DNA from 2 places in the Mesorhizobium sp. USDA 4132 genome. Region 2 is predicted to be linked to the other one. Evidence: riboswitches for the same ligand, from Rfam matches in the RefSeq annotation. Region 2 holds a riboswitch; the other holds the start of a gene.
What was found. Region 2 has a riboswitch for S-adenosylmethionine ahead of ACZ9IU_RS03045 (O-succinylhomoserine sulfhydrylase). Riboswitches for the same ligand answer to the same signal wherever they lie in the genome.
Positions count from the first base shown of each region.

Region 1: linked by a shared signal. The riboswitch ahead of metA (homoserine O-acetyltransferase MetA) and the one ahead of ACZ9IU_RS03045 (O-succinylhomoserine sulfhydrylase) in region 2 are both predicted to bind S-adenosylmethionine.

Region 1 is NZ_JBWCCP010000001.1:4,218,404-4,221,805, reverse strand. It holds gene ACZ9IU_RS21110 (AAA family ATPase) at 1-666, shown strand, start outside; gene ACZ9IU_RS21105 (NUDIX hydrolase) at 663-1,103, shown strand; SAM riboswitch at 1,157-1,234, shown strand; gene metA (homoserine O-acetyltransferase MetA) at 1,293-2,213, shown strand; gene ACZ9IU_RS21095 (vWA domain-containing protein) at 2,226-3,402, shown strand, end outside.
Region 2 is NZ_JBWCCP010000001.1:597,542-600,943, reverse strand. It holds tRNA gene ACZ9IU_RS03055 (tRNA-Gly) at 1-72, opposite strand, end outside; gene ACZ9IU_RS03050 (2'-deoxycytidine 5'-triphosphate deaminase) at 126-1,220, opposite strand; SAM riboswitch at 1,295-1,373, shown strand; gene ACZ9IU_RS03045 (O-succinylhomoserine sulfhydrylase) at 1,418-2,602, shown strand; gene apaG (Co2+/Mg2+ efflux facilitator ApaG/CorD) at 2,762-3,154, shown strand; gene ACZ9IU_RS03035 (tannase/feruloyl esterase family alpha/beta hydrolase) at 3,267-3,402, shown strand, end outside.

The DNA of each region.
Region 1 (3,402 bases), 3.6 Mb from region 2:
ATCAAGTCCACCACCAAGGCCCAGCAGGGGCTCTACGAATACGACGCTGTCTCGCGGCTGCGCGACAGCCAGCTCGGCGACGAACGCGTCCACGACGTGGCCAACTACATCCGCCGCGGCAAGCTATGGCAGGCCTTTGCCGCCGACAGGAAGCTCGTCCTATTGATCGACGAGATCGACAAGGCCGACATCGAGTTCCCGAACGACCTGCTGCAGGAACTCGACCGCATGGAATTCCATGTCTACGAGACCGGTGAAATGGTGCGCGCCAAGGTCCGGCCGATCGTCATCATCACCTCCAACAACGAAAAGGAACTGCCGGACGCCTTCCTGCGCCGCTGTTTCTTCCACTATATCCGCTTCCCGGACGTGGATACGCTCGCCCGCATCGTCGAGGTCCATTATCCCGGCATTAAGCAGACGCTGGTGCGCAATGCGCTCACCCAATTCTACGAAATCCGCGAGATGCCGGGGCTGAAGAAGAAGCCCTCGACCTCCGAAGCGCTCGACTGGATCAGGTTGCTGGTCTCCGACGATGTCGATCCGTCGGACCTGCGCGGCGACGTCAAGAACGCGCTGCCGAAGCTGCATGGCGCTCTCCTCAAGAACGAGCAGGACGTGCATCTCTTCGAGCGGCTGGCCTTCATGGCGCGGCGGGAAAGATGACGCCCGATGCCTTCAAGGTGCTGATCTACGCCGTCTGGCAGAATAGGTTGCTGGTCTTCGACGAGCCGGACTATCCCGATCAGTGGCTGCAGGTGCCGGGCGGTACGATCGAGCCTGGGGAAGCGCCGGATATCGCCGCCGCCCGTGAATTTTACGAGGAGACGGGTCTTGCTGTCGATGTTCCGCTGCATCCGCTCATGGTTCACGATTACCGTTTCCAGAAGGATGGCAGCGAGATCTGCCATCGCCGGCATTACTTTCTGCTTCGACTGATGGGGGATTATGCCGATACCTGGATTCATATCGAGGAGCATCGCTTCGATGGTGGCGACCCCATCCGTTTTTGCTTTTCCTGGATGCCGCTGGACGATGCGGCGCGCCAGCTCGGCGGCGGGTTGGCAGAGGCGCTTCCCCTCGTTCTCAAGGACGGGCCGTAGAGGTAAGATTATGCTCCCATTGACGCCGGTCGTAGCAAGGCGTATTTGAACTCCCGAGAATTCGTGGTGATTTGGCCGGCCGGCTTGCAGCCACGTTAAAAAAGTCGCTAAAGGGCCGCGAGAAGATGTCTTCCCACGGACCGGGCGCGATTTATCTTGCCGCCGGTTTTATTTTTGCTGGGTTGAGACATGCCGATCAAGATTCCCGATACGCTGCCCGCATATAGCACCCTCGTTTCCGAGGGTGTCCGGGTGATGACCGAAACCATGGCGGTGCGGCAGGACATTCGTCCGCTGCAGATCGGGCTGCTCAACCTCATGCCGAACAAGATCAAGACCGAGCTGCAGATGGCGCGCCTTGTCGGCGCCTCGCCGCTGCAGGTCGAATTCTCGCTGATCCGCGTCGGCGGCCACAAGGCCAAGAACACGTCGGAGGATCATCTCCTTTCCTTCTATGAAACATGGGAAGAGGTGAAGCACCGCAAGTTCGACGGTTTCATCATCACCGGCGCGCCGATCGAGACGCTTGCCTTCGAGGACGTCACCTATTGGGACGAGATGAGGCAAATCCTCGACTGGACCGCGACCAACGTGCATTCGACCATGAATGTCTGCTGGGGCGCGATGGCAGCGATCTACCATTTCCATGGCGTGCCGAAATACGAGCTCAAGGAAAAGGCGTTCGGTGTCTATCGCCACCGCAATCTCGTGCCGTCCTCGATCTATCTCAACGGATTTTCGGACGATTTTCAGGTTCCCGTGTCGCGCTGGACGGAAGTCCGCCGCGCCGACATCGAGAAGACCCCCAACCTCGAAATCCTGATGGAATCCGAGGAAATGGGTATCTGCCTGGTGCACGAGAAGGCCGGCAAGCGGCTCTATATGTTCAACCATGTGGAATACGACTCCACCTCGCTGGCGGACGAATATTTCCGGGACGTCAATGCCGGCGTGCCGATCAAGATGCCGCATAACTACTTCCCGCATAACGACGATACGCTGACGCCCTTGAACCGTTGGCGCAGCCATGCACATCTTCTGTTCGGCAACTGGATCAACGAGATCTACCAGACGACCCCCTATGATCCGGAGAAGATCGGTACCGAGTAGGTTTTCGACGCGATGTTCATTCCCTTCTTCCTTCACCTCAAGGAAGCGAAGATCCCGGTGACACTCCGGGAATTCCTTGACCTTCTGGAAGGGGTGGAAGAAGGGATCGCGGATTTCGATGTCGAGGCCTTCTATTTCCTCGCCCGCACGGCGCTGGTGAAGGACGAGCGGCATATCGACAAGTTCGACCGGGTCTTTTCGTCCTATTTCCGCGGGTTCGAGGCGGTCTCCGGGGAGCCTGGCCTGGACGTCACCAGCATTCCCGAAGAATGGCTGCGCAAACTCACCGAAAAGCATCTGACCGACGAAGAGAAGAAGCTCGTCGAGTCGCTCGGCGGGTTCGAGAAGCTGATGGAGACCCTGCGCCAGCGGCTCGAGGAGCAGAAGGGTCGGCATCAGGGCGGCTCGAAATGGATCGGCACCGGCGGCACGTCACCTTTCGGCGCTTATGGCTATAATCCGGAAGGCGTGCGGATCGGCCAGGACCAGTCTCGTCACCGCCGGGCGGTAAAAGTCTGGGACAAGCGCGAATTCGCCGATTTCGACGACAAGGTGGAGTTGGGAACCCGCAACATCAAGCTGGCGCTGAAGCGGCTGCGCCGCTGGGTGCGGGAAGGGGCGGTCGAGGAGTTCGATCTGCCGGGCACGATCCGCTCCACCGCGGAACATGGTTATCTCGACGTCCAGACCCGGCCGGAACGACGCAACGCGGTGAAGCTGCTGATGTTTTTCGATGTCGGAGGCTCGATGGACGATCATATCCGGGTGGTCGAAGAACTGTTCTCGGCGGCCCGCACCGAGTTCAAGCATATGGAGCATTTCTACTTCCACAACTGCCTCTATGAAGGCGTGTGGAAGGAGAACGGCCGCCGGTCGGAGCGGACGCCGACGCTCGATCTGATCCGCAGCTACGGCGCCGACTACAAGGTGATCTTCGTCGGCGATGCTTCGATGAGCCCTTACGAGATTACCCACACGGGCGGTTCCGTGGAGCACTGGAACCAGGAGCCGGGAGAGGCCTGGATAAGGCGCGTCACCGAGCATTTCCGCCGCTGCGTCTGGCTCAATCCGGTGCCGCAGGATCATTGGAGCCATACGACCTCGATCGGCGTCATGCGGCGGCTGATGACCGAGCGGATGTTCCCGCTGACGCTCGGTGGATTGGAACAGGCGACGCGCGCGCTCACGC
Region 2 (3,402 bases):
GAGCGGGTGAAGGGAATCGAACCCTCGTATTCAGCTTGGGAAGCTGCTGCTCTACCATTGAGCTACACCCGCGTCAGGTTTCAGACTTCCAACAGACGGCCTCGCCTGTCAAGCCGGAGGTGAGGTCAGGCGCGAAAATGCTTGGACAGTTTTAGGCCCTGGGCCTGATAGTTGGAGCCGAGACCCGTGCCGTACATGCCTTCGGGCTTGTCCATCATGTGTTCATAGACAAGGCGACCGACGATCTGGCCGTCTTCGAGGATGAAGGGCACTTCGTGGCTACGCACTTCGAGCACCGCCCGGCTGCCCCGTCCCCCTGCCGCCTCGTGGCCGAAACCCGGATCGAAGAAACCGGCATAATGGACGCGGAACTCGCCGACCAGCGGATCGAACGGTGTCATTTCGGCGGCATAGAGCGGCGGCACGTGCACCGCTTCGCGCGAGACGAGGATATAGAATTCGTCCGGATCGAGGATCAGTTCGTTGCGGCCGCGGCTGTAAAGCGGCTCCCAGAAATCGAAGATGTCGTGCTGCGCCTTCTTATCGACGTCGACGACGGCCGTGTGGTGTTTGCCGCGATAACCGATCAGGCCGACGCTATCGCCGGACAGATCGATCGACAGGGCGATGCCGCCGCCTGAGACATTTGGCTTGGCGGATGCGACCAGGGTTTCGTCGTTGTGGAGTTGCAGGAGGTCCGGCTCGCTCAGCAGCGCATTGCCGACCCGGAAGCGTATCTGCGACAGACGCGAGCCGCGGCGCACCACGATCGGGAAGGTACGCGGCGAGATTTCGAGATAGAGCGGCCCGGAATAACCGGTCGGGATCTTGTCGAACTCCTGCGCGTAATCGGTGATGACGCGGGTAAAGATGTCGAGCCGGCCGGTGGAGCTTTTCGGATTGGCGGAGGCAGACATATTGGCCGGCAGATCGAGCCGCTCCATCAGCGGCACGATGTAGACGCAGCCGGTTTCCAAGACCGCACCTTCGGAAAGGTCGATAACGTGCAGCTTCAGCCGATCGAGCTTATCGGAGACCAGGCTCGTCGGGCCCGGCATGAAGCTGGCGCGGACGCGAAAAGCCTTGGCACTCAAGCGCAGGTCCAGGCTTGCCGGCTGGACCTGGTCCCGATCCAACTCACGTTCGGAAATCAGCCGTCCACTGTCGAAAAGCGCCGCGATCGCGCGGTCCGCCAAAATTCCTGTTTCGCGAGCCATCATGTCTCTCTCAAGTTTTCGAGGCGAACAAAACCAAATGCGAGCCATTGACGCAAGCGGGGCGCGGCGCTATGCCACTCTTATCCCGTGGTGATTTGGCCGGTCGGCTTGCAGCCACGTTAAATAAGTGGCTAAAAAGACCGGGTGCGAAACCGGTCTGCTTATGCGACCGGTTTTTTTGTTCTGAATGGGGAACACGCATGACTAAGAATTGGCGCCCGGCAACTCAACTCGTACACGGCGGCACGCTGCGCTCGCAATATGGCGAAACGTCGGAAGCGATCTTCCTGACCCAGGGTTTCGTCTATGACACCTCGGAAGCGGCGGAAGCCCGCTTCAAGGGCGAAACCGACGGCTTCATCTACGCCCGCTATGGCAGCCCCACCAACGACATGTTCGAAAAGCGCATGTGCATGCTGGAAGGCGCCGAAGATGCGCGCGCCACAGCGTCCGGCATGGCTGCCGTCACCGCCGCGATCCTCTGCCAGCTGAAGGCCGGCGATCATATCGTCGCTGCCCGTGCCCTGTTCGGCTCCTGCCGCTGGGTGGTCGAGACGCTCGCTCCGAAATACGGCATCGAATGCACGCTGGTCGACGGCCGCTTCCTCGAGAACTGGGAAAAGGCGATCACTCCGAAGACCAAGGTGTTCTTCCTGGAAAGCCCGACCAACCCGACGCTCGAAGTGGTCGACATTGCCGGCGTCGCCAAGCTCGCCAACCAGATCGGCGCCAAGGTCGTCGTCGACAACGTGTTCGCGACCCCGCTCTACCAGAAGCCGTTGGAACTCGGCGCGCATATCGTCGTCTATTCGGCCACCAAGCATATCGACGGCCAGGGCCGCTGCCTCGGCGGCGTCGTGCTTTCCGACAAGGCCTGGATCGACGCGAACCTGCACGACTATTTCCGCCATACGGGCCCGGCCATGTCGCCGTTCAATGCCTGGACGCTGCTGAAGGGCATCGAAACCCTGCCGCTGCGCGTCAAGCAGCAGACCGAGAGCGCCTCGAAGATCGCCGACTTCCTCGCCGAGCAGAAGCAGGTCGCAAAGGTCATCTATCCGGGCCGCAAGGACCATCCGCAGGCCGATATCATCGCCCGGCAGATGAAGGCCGGCTCGACGCTCGTCTGCTTCGAACTGAAGGGCGGCAAGGACGCGGCCTTCAAGCTGCAAAACGCGCTGGAGATCGTCAGGATTTCCAACAATCTCGGCGATTCCAAGAGCCTGATCACCCATCCAGCGACGACGACGCACAAGAACCTGACGGACGAGGCCCGTGCCGAACTCGGCATTTCGCCCGGCACCGTGCGTCTGTCGGCCGGCATCGAGGATACCGACGACCTGATCGAGGATTTCGCGCGGGCGCTTTCAAAGGCCGGCATGTAGCCTTGGCTTTTCGGGGTGGTGGATCGACCAGATATTCACCATCCCGGTTATCCTTAACTTCAACTAATGCCCACACTCGGTTGTTCAAACCGCGAGAATTCTTGACGTTGCGGCGCCTCTGTACAATATCGAACCAAGTTGGATTTGTTGAGGTGTCGCATGTATCGCGCCCGGACAAGAGATATCGATGTCGCCGTCGAGCCTTATTATCTGGAGGAGCAATCCAATCCGGAAGAGAGCCGTTATGTCTGGGGCTATCGTATCGTCATCGAAAACCATTCGACGCTCACTGTGCAGCTCGTGCATCGCTACTGGAACATTACCGACCAGAACGGAATCGTCGACGAAGTGGACGGGCCTGGTGTCATCGGTGAGCAGCCGCGGCTGAAGCCCGGCGACAGCTACGAGTATTCTTCAGGATGTCCGCTCGACACCCCGTCCGGCCTGATGTTCGGCCACTACGACATGCAGACCGACGACGGCGAAACCTTCGAGGTGACGATCCCGGCTTTCTCGCTGGATTCACCAGGCCTGATGCGCGTCCTCAACTAGACGGCGCTGCCGACAACCTACAGGTTATGGGTGGCGGCGGTTTTTCTATTTGTTACCCCTTTCCTCCTGCGGCATCTTGGCACCGTCAAACGGTCTTTGGGAGGAGTACTTGATGGCACGTTCCGCTTTGCCGGTCATTCTGCTGGCGTCCTGCGCGTTCACGACGCTTACGGCCTTTACGCCGGCGCTCGCACAAAACAAAAGCAGTTTCATCGACCAGAAGGACCGGCCGGATTTCGCTTCCGCCA